One region of the Janthinobacterium sp. SUN176 genome, then DNA from elsewhere that is predicted to be linked to it. Evidence: predicted binding sites of a transcription regulator. Region 1 holds the regulator's gene; the other holds the start of a gene.
What was found. Region 1 encodes FNR, which switches genes on or off when oxygen is low (the NO sensors DNR and NnrR bind a similar motif). Its sites were predicted from a motif close to TTGATNNNNATCAA; they were not measured.
Positions count from the first base shown of each region.

Region 2: the regulator FNR is predicted to act here: its motif matches at 4,781-4,794, upstream of O3299_RS23840 (PAS domain-containing methyl-accepting chemotaxis protein).

Region 1 covers NZ_JAPWIA010000002.1:66,999-74,191, forward strand. Annotated here, with positions in the region: gene ccoP (cytochrome-c oxidase, cbb3-type subunit III) at 1-176, shown strand, start outside; gene ccoG (cytochrome c oxidase accessory protein CcoG) at 179-1,561, shown strand; gene O3299_RS19625 (FixH family protein) at 1,664-2,188, shown strand; gene fnr (fumarate/nitrate reduction transcriptional regulator Fnr) at 2,313-3,071, opposite strand; gene O3299_RS19635 (response regulator) at 3,321-6,395, shown strand; gene O3299_RS19640 (TOBE domain-containing protein) at 6,397-7,164, opposite strand.
Region 2 covers NZ_JAPWIA010000004.1:216,816-224,008, reverse strand. Annotated here, with positions in the region: gene O3299_RS23865 (cytochrome P450) at 1-932, shown strand, start outside; gene O3299_RS23860 (GNAT family N-acetyltransferase) at 968-1,429, shown strand; gene O3299_RS23855 (nucleotide pyrophosphohydrolase) at 1,426-1,785, shown strand; gene O3299_RS23850 (hypothetical protein) at 1,848-2,636, shown strand; gene bamE (outer membrane protein assembly factor BamE) at 2,633-2,941, shown strand; gene O3299_RS23840 (PAS domain-containing methyl-accepting chemotaxis protein) at 2,977-4,632, opposite strand; gene O3299_RS23835 (DEAD/DEAH box helicase) at 5,071-7,193, opposite strand, start outside.

The sequences.
Region 1 (7,193 bases):
ACCTGACGGACAAGACCTGGCTGTACGGCGGCAGCGCCGACACCATCATGGAAACCGTACGCAAGGGACGCAGCAACACCATGCCGGCCTTCAGCGATTTCCTCGGCGAATCCAAGGTACACGTGCTGTCGGCGTATGTCTGGAGCCTGTCGAATCCGCAGGCACCCGCAAAGTAAAAATGGAACCTCAAGTCATCAAGATGTATGCGGCCCGCGAGCAAATCTACCCTCGCGAGGCCAAAGGACGCTACGCTACCTGGCGATGGGTATGCGTATGGCTTACCCAGCTGGCGTTCTACGGCTTGCCGTGGTTGACCTGGAATGGCAGGCAAGCCCTGCTGTTCGATTTGACCACGCGCAAGTTCTACATTTTCGGCGTCGTGCTGTGGCCCCAGGATTTCATCTATCTGGCGGCCCTGCTGATCATCTGTGCGTATTTGTTGTTCCTCGTCACGGCCATTGCCGGGCGGGTGTGGTGCGGGTTCTCTTGCCCGCAAACGGTATACACGGAAATTTTCCTGTGGGTCGAACGCCGCATCGAGGGCACGCGCAGCGCGCGCATGGCCCTCGACAAGCAGGGCCCCTCCGTGCGCAAGGCGTTCAAGAAGACGGCCAAGCACCTGGTATGGGGCGCCATCGCCCTGTGGACGGGCTTTACCTTTGTCGGCTACTTCACGCCGATCAAGGAACTGGCGCAGTCGGTGACCACGCTGAACTTCGGTCCCTGGGAATGGTTCTGGGTCTTGTTCTACAGTCTGGCAACCTACGGCAACGCGGGCTGGCTGCGCGAGCAGGTGTGCAAATACATGTGCCCCTACGCGCGCTTCCAGAGCGCCATGTTCGACCAGGACACCCTGATCATCACCTACGATGCCAAGCGCGGTGAACCACGTGGCGCCATGAGCAAGAAGGCCGGCAACAACGACAAGCTGGGCGATTGCATCGACTGTACCCTGTGCGTGCAGGTGTGTCCGACCGGCATCGATATCCGTAACGGCCTGCAGTATGAATGCATCGGTTGCGCCGCTTGCGTCGATGCCTGCAACAGCGTGATGGACAAAGTCGACCGGCCACGGGGACTGGTACGCTACAGTACCGACCATGCGATGGAAAACAACTTCAATTCGAAGCAGATACGCCAGCGCGCCATGCGCCCGCGCGTCTTGATCTACACTTCCATCCTGGCCCTGATCATCATCGCCGTGTGTACTTCGCTGGCCCTGCGCACGCCTCTGAAAATGGACGTGATCCGCGACCGCGGTTCCATGGGACGCGAAGTGGAAGACGGCATGATCGAAAACGTCTACCGCCTGCAGATCATGAACACGTCGGAGCAAAGCCAGCATTTCAAAATCAGCGCTTCCGGCTTGCCGGGCCTGACCTTGCTGACGCGCGAAGAAGTGACCTTGCAGCCGACGGAAACGCTGGGTTGGCCGATCCGCCTGCGCGTGCCGCACGGCGTGGGAGAGAAGGGCTCGAACAAGATTGCGATCGAATTGCAATCGCTGGACGACCCATCGCTGCATGTGCGTGAAAGCGCGGTATTCATCGTGCCGCGTTAACAAGGAAAGGCGGACGGGGACCGGGTGCCCTCGCCGCCGCCACGAAGTTGCAGGAAGGCCGGTCCCCATGCGGGGACTGGCTGATTAAACAGGAGAAATATCATGTCCGACAGTCTGAAACTGCAAGCACCCGTTGCACCGTGGTACAAGCATCGCTGGCCATGGCTGCTGATGATCGGCCCCGGCCTGTCCGTGGTCGTCGGCAGCTTCATGGGCTATATCGCGTTTACGCAGCCCGATGCGCTGGTGGTGGGCGATTATTACAAGCAGGGCAAGGCGATCAACCAGGATTTGAAGCGCGACACGATCGCCAGCGACCTGGCGATGGATACGCGCCTGTCGTATGACGTCGCTGCAGCGCGCCTGACCGGTTCCGTGCACAGCTTCGGCAAGGCCTATCAAGCGCCTTTGCAGCTGCACCTGGCGCATGCGACCCTGCCGGAAAAGGATATCAAGGTGCTGGTGCAGCCCGACGCAGCCGGCAATTTTTCCGTAGCGCTGCCGATGCTCGAGCGCAGCCGCTGGCAAGTGCTGGTGGAAAACGACAAACGCGAGTGGCGCCTGTCCGGCATCTGGACCTGGCCCCTGCAGCGCAGCATCGCGCTGCATGCGGATGAAGAGCTATAACGTACAGCGCCGGGAAAACCGTAGCGAGCGGCAGTGATTTGTGGTTGAGAAGCGCAGCTGTGCTATAGCACAGCGAGCATCGCAAGCCGCAAAGCGCGACGCGCAGCAGGTTTTGACGGTGCTGTTACTTGCAGACGTCCGTGCCGGCCGTAATGGCTTTCAGCTTGGCCGGCTGCAGGATTTCAATTTCCCGGTTCGAGACGCGCAGCCAGCCTTCCTTCTTGAACTTCGACAGCAGGCGGCTGACGCTCTCGATGGTCAGGCCCAGGTAGTTGCCGATTTCCTCGCGCGACATGCGCAGCTGGAAATTGCTGCCCGAATAGCCGCGCGCTTCATAGCGCGACGCCAGGTTGACGATGAAGGCGGCAAAGCGCTGCGTCGCCTGCATGTTACCCAAAAGCAACATGACGCTTTGCTCGCGCGTGATTTCCTGGCTCATCATGCGGTGGAAATGGCGCAGCAGGGTCGGCATGTTGCCCAGCAATTGTTCCAGGCTGGAAAACGGGATTTCACACACTTCGCTGTCTTCCAGCGCCACCGCATTACAGTGGTGGCGGTCGGCGCTGATGGCGTCCATGCCCAGCAGTTCACCCGCCATCTGGAAGCCCGTCACCTGCTCTTCGCCGCCCGGATTGATCTGGTACGTCTTGAAATGCCCCAGGCGGATCGCATACAGGTTCTGGAACGAGTCGCCGATACGGAACAGCGAGGCGCCGCGCACGATCTTGCGGCGGCGGCCGATGATCTGATCCAGCCTGTCCATGTCGCCCACATCGAGGCCCATCGGCAGGCACAATTGATGCATGCTGCAGGTCGAGCATCGCGCACGCAACGCCTCCACGTTCACGGTGGGCAAGGTTGGAGTGAGTAGCGCTTCAGTCATGTCGGTACCTTTTAGAAAATGCAACAACAAGTTTACTGCATACAGCCGCATACAGGGTTGCCGTATGCCAATTTCACCGTAAATTCGGCGAATAAACGACGTCCAGCCTTTAATTATATGGCAACATCGTCAAAAGCCCGTACGGGGCGGGCAATTTGCGCGGCGGCGCTTGCCAAGCTGGGGCATTGATAGGAAAATTCCTGACAGCATTATCTGCCGCCTGTGCCGCCCGGTACTGAAAAGGAAATCATGAAGCCTCTCGGCATTAAAGCAAAAGTCGCGCTGGCCACCAGCCTGACCTCGATCGCCATGATCGCGCTGGTCACCATGATCCAGGTGCAGCACATGCGCGACGACTTCACCCGAGTACTGCTGAGCCAGCAATCGTCCCTGATCAGCCGCACCGCCGCCGAACTCGACGACAAGCTGGGCATGCTGCTGCAGATCGTCACCCTGACGGCCAGGCAGCAGCCGCCGGAATTGATCGCCCGGCCCGCCCAATTGCGCGAATACTATTCGCGCCGCTCGATGCTGGTGCTGTTCGATGACGTGCTGGTGCTCGACGCGCATGGCGCCGTCGTGGCCGACATGCCGGAAGTAGCGGGGCGCGCCGGCATCAACGTCGCCGAGCGCGAGTATTTCCAGACCGTCCTGCGCACGCGCCAGCCCATGATCACCGAACCGATGCTGGGCAAGTCGAGCGGCATGCCCATCGTGCAGATGGTGGCGCCCGTGCTGGCCGCCGATGGCCAGGTGGCCGGCGTCGTGATCGGCGTGCTGCGCCTGTACAAGGACAACCTGCTGGGCCGCCTGCGCTCGGAAAAGATCGGCAAGAGCGGCTATTACTTCATCCTCACGCGCGGCGCCGTGCCGCGCTACGTGCTGCATCCCGATACCAGCCGGCTGCTGCAACCGCGCCAGCCGAACGCCAACCTGACGACCACCCGGCTGCTGAAGGAAGATGGCGAAGGCAGCATGGTCAGCACCAACAGCCGCGGCATCACGGCCGTCAACAGCTTCAAGCGCCTGAAATCCGTGAACTGGCTGCTGGCCGCCTCGCTCCCCGTCGAAGATGCCTTCGAACCGTTCGATGGCGTGCTGTACCGGCTGGTGCTGTGGAGCATCCTCGCCTCGCTGCTGGCCGCCTTCGTGCTGGGCTGGGTCACCGTGCGCCTGCTGTCGCCGCTGGTGCGCCTGCGCGACACCCTGCAAGCCCTGCGCACCAGCGGCAGCCGCTTCACGCCCGTGCCGGTGCAGCAGCGCGACGAAATCGGCGAACTGACGGAAGCGTTCAACGGCCTGATGAGCGAACGCGACCGTCTGCAGCAGGAACTCGAATCGCGCGCGGCGGAGCTGGAACAGGAACGCGACCGGGCCGAGGCGGCCAACCGCGCGAAGAGCGATTTCGTGGCCAACATGAGCCATGAAATCCGCACGCCCCTCAATGCCGTGCTGGGCATGGTGTATTTGCTGGGCAATACCAGACTCGACACGGAACAGCGCAAGTATCTGACCATGGTGCGCGTGGCGGGCCAGTCGCTGCTGGGCATCCTCAACGACGTGCTCGACTATTCGAAGATCGAGGCACGGCGCATGGAATTGTCGCCCGTCGAATTCGACCTCGACGAAGTCATGAATACCCTGGCCACGACGATGACGATGAATGCGGGCGAAAAGGAGCTGGAACTGGCCATCGCCGTCGAGCCCGACGTGCCGCGGCGCCTCGTGGGCGACGCCCAGCGCCTGCAGCAAATCCTCGTCAACCTGGCCGGCAACGCCATCAAGTTCACGGAGAGCGGCGAAGTGGTGGTGGCCGTCAGCCTGGCCGAGAGCGAGAGCGGCCGCGCCTGGCTGCGCTTCGAGGTGCGCGACACGGGCATCGGCATGACGGAACTGCAGCAACAGCAGCTGTTTGCCGCGTTTTCCCAGGGCGACCAGAGCATCACGCGGCGCTTCGGCGGCACGGGCCTGGGCCTGGCCATCAGCAAGCAGCTGATCCACATGATGGGCGGCGACATCGCCGTCGCCAGCAGCGAAGGCAAGGGCAGCCGCTTCTGGTTCAGCGTGCCCTTCGAAATGCTGGCGCAACCGGCCGAAACGCGGCGCACGCCGGCGCTGGGCCAGCTGCGCCTGCTGGTGGCCGACGACAACCGCACCACGCGCGAACTGATCGTCAAGCTGATCGAGGCGTGGGGCTGGCTGGCCGACGAAGTGGACTCCGGCTTTGCCGCCATCGAGCTGTACCGCGAACGCCTGGCGCAGCAGCAACCGTATGACGTGGTGCTGGCCGACTGGCACATGCCCGTCATGGATGGCCTGGCCACGGCCAAGGCCATCCGCCAGGCGGCCAGCGGCCAGCGCCAGCCCATCGTGGTGATGGTCAACGCGTTCGCCCGCAACCACCTGGAAGAAATCTCCAGCGCGGCCGAGGCCGACGTCGTGCTGATGAAGCCGATCACGGGATCGAGCCTGTTCGACGCCCTGCACCAGGCGCTGATCGCGAAGGACGACGGCGGCGAGCAGCGCATGCTGCACCAGCCGCTGGGCACGGAACTGGCCGGCGTGCATTTCCTGCTGGTGGAAGACAATCATTTGAACCAGGCCGTGGCGCGCGGCATCCTCGAACACATGGGCGCCACCCTGGACGTGGTGGGCGACGGCTTGCAAGCCGTGGAACGGCTGCGCACGGAAGCGCTGCGCTACGACATCGTGCTGATGGACATGCAGATGCCCGTCATGGACGGTTTCAGCGCCACCCACATCATCCGCACGGAACTGCGCTTGCACCTGCCCGTGATCGCCATGACGGCCGGCGTGCTGGCGTCCGAGCGCGAGCGCTGCATGACGGCCGGCATCAGCGATTTCATCGCCAAGCCCGTGGTGGTGGAAGAGATGATGGAAGTCATCCTGCGCCACCTGCCCAAGCGCCCGCAAGTTCAGACGGCCGAGCCGGCACGCGTCGCCGATGAGGAAGTGTTTTCCATGGCGCCGCTGATGCGCGTGATGGGACGCGATGCGAAGGGGCGCGGCGTGCTGCGGCGCATGGTGGAAGACGCGCTGAACAAGGGCATGACGCCCGTGCGCGACGCCGAAACGGCGTTGCAGGCGGGCCGCCACAGCGACGTGGCACGCATCCTGCACAGCGTGCGCGGCTCCGTCGGCACCCTAGGCACGAAACGCCTGATCCGCGCCGCGTTCGCCACCGAGGAAGCCATCGATGCGGGCCGCCTGGACGAGGCCCCGGCGCTGCTGGCGCACACGGCGCAGGAACTGGAACAGGCGCTGGCGGCGGCGGCCGATTGGTTGTCGCGCCTGCAGGATTAAATCAGGCGGGCACGCCCAGAATCACGCTGGACGCTTTAAAAATCGCCGTCACGTTACTGCCGAGTTCGATGCCCAGGTCGGTGCTGCTCTGGTTGGTGATGATGGCGGCAATCGTGCCGCCGCGCGGCAAGTCCAGCACCACTTCCGTATTGACGGCGCCCGTCTGCACGCGCGTCACGACCCCGGCCAGCTGGTTGCGCGCGGAAAAACGCGCGCCCTGGCTGTCCGTCACGAGGATGATGGATGACGCCTTGATCAGCGCAAACGCTTCCGCGCCCGGCACCAGGCCCAGGCTCGCGCTGCTGCCCTGCGTGACGATGGCCACGATGTGCTGGCCACCGGGCAATTCCAGGGTGACTTCATCGTTGACGGCGCCCTGTTTCAGTTCGGTCACCTTGCCCAGGAATTGATTGCGTGCCGTGGTTTTCATGGCCATTCTCCGTATGAGTAAAAGATCGTCGGCGATGCCTTCCGCCTGGCTGCCCAGCTGGCGCAGGTAGCGGGCATGCTCGCGCTCGATGATACGGAAATTGTCGACCAGCTGGCGCCCCCGTGGCGTCAGCCGCGTGCCGCCGCCGCCCTTGCCGCCCGTCAAGCGCTCGACCAGCGGTTCGCCGGCCAGGTTGTTCATCGCGTCGATGGCGTCCCAGGCCGCCTTGTAGCTCATCTTCACAAGCTTGGCCGCCTGCGTGATGGAGCCGCACTCGGCGATGGCGCCCAGCAATTCCACCCGGCCGGCGCCGCCCAGGTTTTCTCCGCCCACCGTCATCCATACCGAGCCTTGCAGGCCGATTTCCG
Region 2 (7,193 bases), on a different contig from region 1:
TCGCCGGCCTCGCCTTCGGCACCGAGGTCAATACGCTGGAAGCGGGCGAGGACGTGATCCAGCGCCACATGGACGCCATCCTGCCCGCCGTGGCGCGGCGCAGCCTGTCGATGTTCCCGTATTGGCGCTACGTCAAGCTGCCCGTCGACCGCCGGCTGGACCGCGACGTGGCGGCCCTGTCCGCCGCCGTGGCCGACCTGGTGCAGCAGGCGCGCACGCGCATGGCACGCGACCCGGCACGCCGCGAGCATCCGCCCAACCTGCTCGAAGCGATGATCGCCGCCGCCGACGAAAAGGACAGCGGCGTGAACGACCGCGCCGTGGCCGGCAATGTGCTGACCATGCTGCTGGCGGGCGAGGATACGACGGCCAATACGCTGTCCTGGATGATTTACCTGTTGCAACGCCATCCGCACACCCTGGCGCGGGCGCGCGAGGAAGTACGGCGCCTGGCGCCCGACGCGGCCCGCTTCACGATCGAGCAGATGGATAGCCTCGACTACCTGGGCGCCTGCGCCAGCGAAGCCATGCGCCTGAAGCCGGTGGCGCCCTTCCTGCCCGTCGAGGCGCTGCGCGACACGGTCATCGCCGATATCGCCGTGCCGGCCGGCACCCTCGTGTGGTGCGTGATGCGCCACGATACGGTATCCGATGCGCACTTTCCCGACGCGCAAGCCTTCCAGCCCGAACGCTGGCTGGCCGAAGGGGGCGAGGCGAACAACAAGCGCGCCGCCATGCCCTTCGGCGCCGGCTTGCGCACGTGTCCGGGCCGCTACCTGGCCTTGTTGGAAATCAAGATCGCCATGGCCATGCTGCTGGGCAGCTTCGACATCGCCGGCGTCGACACGCCCGATGGCGGCGAGGCGCAGGAACTGATGGGTTTTGTGATGTCGCCCATCGGCTTGACGCTGCGCCTGGCGCGGCCGCAGTGATACCATGGGGGAAGTACCATTCATACGACCTCCCCATGACCATCCGCCTGGAATCGCCGCAGCAAGCCGACGTGCAAACCCTGATCGCCGAGCTTGATGCATATCAACAGACCCTGTATCCGGCCGAGTGCGTCTACTCGCTGGACCTGGCGTCCGTGCCCTCCGATACCCTGCTGTTCGCCGTCGCCCGCGATGCGGCGGGCACGGCACGGGCCTGCGGCGCCATCGTCGTCACGCCCGCTTTCGGCGAGCTCAAGCGCATGTACGTGCACCCGGACAGCCGGGGACTGGGCCTGGCGAAACGCTTGCTGGCCTTGCTGGAAGAGCAGGCGCTGGCGCGCGGCTGCCGCTTGCTGACCCTGGAAACGGGCATCCACCAGCCGGCAGCGATCGCCCTGTACGCACGCCACGGCTACCAGCGGCGCGGACCGTACGGCGACTATCCCGACGACCCATTCAGTGTCTTCATGGAAAAACCGTTGCAGGCGGCCGCATGAGCGCGCCCAGCGACAGCCTGCTCGACATCCGCGCGCGCCTGCGCGCCTTTGCCGACGAACGCGACTGGGATCAGTTCCACACGCCGAAAAACCTGGCCATGGCCCTGTCCGTGGAAGTGGCGGAACTGGCGGAACACTACCAGTGGCTGGCCACGGGCGCGGATAGCGAACTGGACGAGGCGAAGCGCACGGGCATCCGCCACGAACTGGCCGACGTGCTGATGTACCTGGTGCGCCTGGCCGACAAGAGCGGCGTTGACCTGCACGCGGCCGTGCTGGAAAAGATGCAACTGAACGCACAGAAATACCCGGCGCAGCAGGTGCGCGGCGACGCGCGCAAATACAGCGAATACTGATAGCGAGTACAGACACGCACACCCGTGCGTGGCGGATGCGCAAAAAGGCGTAGCATTCAGGCATGCGTATTTATCGATTACTGCTGATCATAGGCTTGCTCCATGGACCTATTGCGCTGGCGCAAACCGCGCCCGTGCCGCAGGTGAAGGTGGACGCCACGCGCGACCCCGTCGACAAGTCCTACCGCAAGATGCTGCAGGGCGTGGACCGCTTCGAGCGCGACCATGCGCTGGCGCCGCAGGCCGTGCTGCGCTTCCGCTTGCTGCCGCGCCAGCCCGGCGTGGACATGCAGGGCGTGCAGTTGCGCATCGCCGGCGACACGGTCAGCATCCCCTTGCCCTTGGCCGAGGACAACAGCTTTGCCCCCGTGCGCAATGCGCAAGCGGCGCGCGAAGACGCCGTGCTGCTGGCCAACCGCAAGGCCACCACCATGAGCTGGCGCGCGCAAGTCATCACGCCCGGCTTGCCGCCCGGCATGCGGCGCCTGGGCGACTTGCGCCTGGAATGCCGCGCCGGCATGGATTCCGGCCTGATCTCGAACGACCCGCAAATCATCGCCTGGCTATCCAGCATGCTCTACAGCACAGATAAAGTGTGTTCCGAGCCGGATGGCAATTATCTGTTCTTCACGGACCGTCCCCTGTTCGGCGTGACCCTCGTGCACGGCGAGCGCCGCCTGGCGCTGCCGTTCACCATGCTGTACGCGGGCGGCGAGCAAACGCCCGCCTCGCTGCCCTATTGCGATTGCCAGGTCTTGCTTGACCGCACGTATTACGCGCCCTTGTGGGATAGCAACTGGCCGGACGACACCCTGCTGGAATTTACTTACATGGACGAGGTGGCGCCATGAAGTGGCTTTCGCTGATCTTGTTGACGCTGCTGGCCGCCTGCTCCGGCACGCGCGCCTTGCAAGCAAGCAAAAATGTGCCCTACGCCACCCTGGAACAGACGGTGCAAGTGGGCAACAGCACGCGCGAACAGGTGCGCGCCGCACTGGGCGACAGCACGTCCATCCGTTTCGACAGCGGCAAGGAAGTGTGGATGTACACCTATCCGGCGGCCTCGGGCGCGCAGGGGGAATATGTGATTCTGTTTGGCGGGGATGGGGTGGTGAAGCAGGTGCGCGGCGGCGAGGTGTATCAGGTACGGAAGTGATTCCCGCCAGCATGGCGCTGGCGGGACTGACATGCTTATCGTGCCTTCAGCAAGGCCCGCGACGCGACGCCCGCGCCCACGCTGCGGCCCACGCCGGCAACCTTGCGCTTGGGCGACGCCTTCAGCTTGAAAATGCCGATCGACTGGGCCACGCTGTCGGTGCGCTGCGCCAGGTTAGTCGCGGCCGCAGCCGCCTGCTCCACCAGCGCCGCATTCTGCTGCGTGATGCCATCCATGTGGATGACGGCCTGGTTGACTTGCCCGATGCCCTGGTTCTGCTCGCGCGTGGTCGAGGAAATCTCGTCCATCACTTCCGTCACGCGGGCTACCGAGGCGATCACTTCCGCCATGGTGGCGCCCGCATTGCTGGTCAGCACGCTGCCCGCGTTCACGGTGGCAATCGAATGGTCGATCAGGTTTTTCACTTCTTTCGCGGCCGTTGCCGAACGCTGCGCCAGGCTGCGCACTTCGCCGGCCACGACGGCGAAGCCGCGGCCGTGCTCGCCCGCGCGAGCCGCTTCCACGGCCGCGTTCAAGGCGAGGATATTCGTCTGGAAGGCGATGCCGTCGATCAAGCCGATAATGTCGAGAATCTTGCGCGACGACGAGCTGATCTCATCCATCGTGGTGACCACTTCGCTGACGATGGTGCCGCCCTTGGCCGCCACGGTGGACGCTTGCGCCGCCAGGTCGTTGGCCGTGGCCACATGGTCGGCGCTGTTTTGCACGGTCGACGTCAGTTCTTCCATGCTGGCCGCCGTCTGCTCGAGGCTGGACGCCTGCGATTCCGTGCGGCTGGACAAGTCCATATTGCCCGTGGCAATTTCTGCCGTGGTGATGCGGATATCCTCGAAGTTGGCGCGCACGTCGCCGATGATGCTGTGCAAGTTGATGTTGGTCTGGCGCAAGGCCGCCATCAATTGACCCATGTCATCGTCGCGCACCTTGTCGATGACGCCCGTCAAGTCGCCGCCGGCCATCTTGCGCGCTACCGTGATGGCGTCGCCCAGCGGGGCGACGAGGGAATTGTGCAGATGGGCCCAGAAATACAGCATCAGCGCCACGGCGGCGGCGGCGGCACCGCTGAGCCAGCTGCGCGTGGCCGTGCTCGTGTCACCGTCGATATTCCACACGGCGCAGCCGAGGATGGCCAGCACCACGCCGAAGACGATGCAATGCAGGGCCAGGTCTTGCGACAGGCTCAACTTGCGCCATTCGGCCAGCTTGGCGGCCCAGCCCTGGCGCACGACGCGGCCATTGCGGATCGCCAGGTTGGCGCTATTGCCGTCTTTAAAACTTTTATACAGGGCTGCCGCTTCGTTGATCTGCTCGCGCGTGGGCTTGGTGCGCACGGACATATAGCCGATCGGGCGGCCGCTTTCGATGACGGGCGTGATGTTGGCGAAGACCCAATAGAAATCGCCATTCTTGCAGCGGTTCTTGACCATGCCGGTCCAGGGCATGCCCGTCTTGATGGTGTCCCACAGGTCGGCAAACGCTTCGGCCGGCATATCGGGATGGCGCAGGATATTCTGTGGCGCACCCAGCAGTTCCATTTCTGAAAAACCGCTGACTTCAATGAAATACTGATTGGCGTAATTGATGTTTCCCTGTAAATCCGTGGTGGAAACAATCGTCATGCCTTCATTTAATACGTATTCATTTTGCGTGATAGGCGTATTGACCCGCATCGTCGCTCCTCTATTTTTTTTCAACTAGCATAACAAAAACATAAAAACAATATACCACATCAAGCACCCATGATATATCGCCTCGGCGACAGTGACGCCAGTCAAACAATTTAATAAAAGTCAATTTATTTATATTTTAGGATTTACTTTGATTCAACTCAATTGATTTTATTGAAATGCAAAATTTAAATTGCGTGCATATACAATAATTAATAAAAAATTATGTATCGATGCAGCAGGTAATAAATATGGCGTTTGCACCGATAAAAATATGCAAAGGAGCGGTGGCCATTGCCGGCAGATGGCAATACCTGCCGCCAACCATAACGCGGCAACCATGTTTATTTCTTGAGGGAAAATAAAAACTGGCGCGAATGCGCCAGTGGGGGATGTGTCTCCAATCCGCGACACAGGCGCCGGAGCGCCCGTGGGAATGGCTTACTTGTACGTTTTACGTGGCGGCGACTTCGGACGCGGCGGCGCAGGCTTGCGCTCCGTCGTGCCATCGTCCAGGCTGATGCGCAGTTTCTGACCAGAAACGACAACCGATTTCAGGTGGTCGAGGATTTCCGGCGGCATGCCTTCCGGCAAGTCCAGCACGCTGTAGTTGTCAAAGATATCGATGCGGCCGATATGCTTGGCTTCCAGGTTCGCTTCGTTGGCGATGGCGCCGACGATGTTGCTTGGCGTAACGGCGTGCTCACGGCCCACTTCGATGCGGTACGCCGTCACGCCCGGGCGTGGACGTTCCTTCTTCGGCGCGCGCGGGGCAACTTCGCCCGCGTCCGCCGGCGCATCCTTGAACGCTGGCGCGGACTTGGCGGCGAACGGCTTGCGCGGTGCGGCTGGCGGCGCCAGGTCCGGCGCGTCGCCGTCGCGGCTGATGCGCAGCTGCTGGCCCGCCACCCACACGGTTTTCAGCTGATCCAGCAATTCTTTCGGCATGCTGTCTGGCAAGTCCAGGACGCTGTAGTCGTCATAGATCTCGATGCGGCCGATGTTTTTCGAATCGATGCCCGCTTCGTTGGCGATGGCGCCCACGATATTGCCCGGCTTCACGCCATGCTGATGACCTACCTCAATGCGGAAGGTTTGCATGCCGGCGTCGGCCGGACGCTGGATGCGTTCCTTTTTCGGGAAGGCCGGGCGCTCGCTGCGCTCGTTGCGGTCGAAGCGGTCATTGCGTTCGAAACGGTCATTGCGTTCGAAACGGTCATTGCGTTCAGGGCGGTCAAAGCGGTCTTGGCGCGCAGGACGGTCGTCTTGCCACGTGGCTTGCTCGCGCGCCTTGTTCTTGTCCAGCAACAAAGGCACATTGCCACGCGCCATCTTCGCCAGGGCGGCGGCGATTTCGATGGCGGGAATGTTTTGCTCGCGTTCGAAATCCTCGATCAGCGACTGGAACTGCTCCAATTCGCCCAAGGCCAGGGTTTCGCTGATCTGTTCCTTGAACTTGGCGATACGCACGTCGTTGACGGCCTGGATGGTCGGCAGTTCCAGCATGCCGATCGGCTGGCGGGTCGAGCGTTCGATGGCTTTGAGCAAGTTCTTTTCACGCGGGGTGATGAACAAAATCGCTTCGCCGCTGCGGCCGGCGCGGCCCGTGCGGCCGATGCGGTGGGTGTAGCTTTCCGGATCGTGCGGCACGTCGTAGTTGACGACGTGGCTGATGCGCTCGACGTCCAGGCCGCGGGCGGCCACGTCGGTTGCGACCAAAATGTCGATCTTGCCGTCTTTCAACTGCTGGATCGTGCGCTCGCGCTGGGCTTGCTGGATGTCGCCATTGATGGCGGCAGCCGAGAAGCCGCGGGCTTGCAGCTTGCCGGCCAGCTCTTCCGTACCCAGCTTGGTGCGGGCGAAGATGATCATGCCGTCGAACGCTTCCGCTTCCAGGATGCGGGTCAGCGCGTCGAGCTTGTGCATGCCCGACACCAGCCAGTAACGCTGGCGGATGTTGTCGGCCGTGCCCGTCTTGGCGGCCACCGTCACTTCGGCCGGGTTCACCAGGTAGGTGGTGGCGATGCGCTTGATGACGGAAGGCATGGTGGCCGAGAACAGGGCCGTTTGATGGCCTTCCGGCGTTTCTTGCAAGATGCGTTCGACGTCGTCGATAAAGCCCATGCGCAGCATTTCATCGGCTTCGTCGAGTACCAGAGTCTTCAGCTTGGACAGGTCGAGCGAACCCTTGTCCAGGTGATCGATGACGCGGCCAGGGGTACCGACGACGACGTGCACGCCGCGGCGCAAGGCCGACAGTTGCGGGCCGTAGCTTTGGCCGCCGTAGATCGGCAGCACGTGGAAGCCGGGGATGTGGGCGGCGTACACCTGGAACGCTTCGGCGACCTGGATGGCCAGTTCGCGCGTCGGTGCCAGGACCAGGGCTTGGGGTGAGCTTTGTTTCAGATCGATGCGCGACAGGATAGGCAAGGCGAAGGCGGCGGTCTTACCCGTGCCTGTTTGCGCCTGGCCCAGCACGTCGCGGTTCGCGAGCAATAATGGAATCGTCGCCGCCTGGATAGGCGACGGTGTTTCGTAACCGACATCCTTGAGCGCGCGAATCA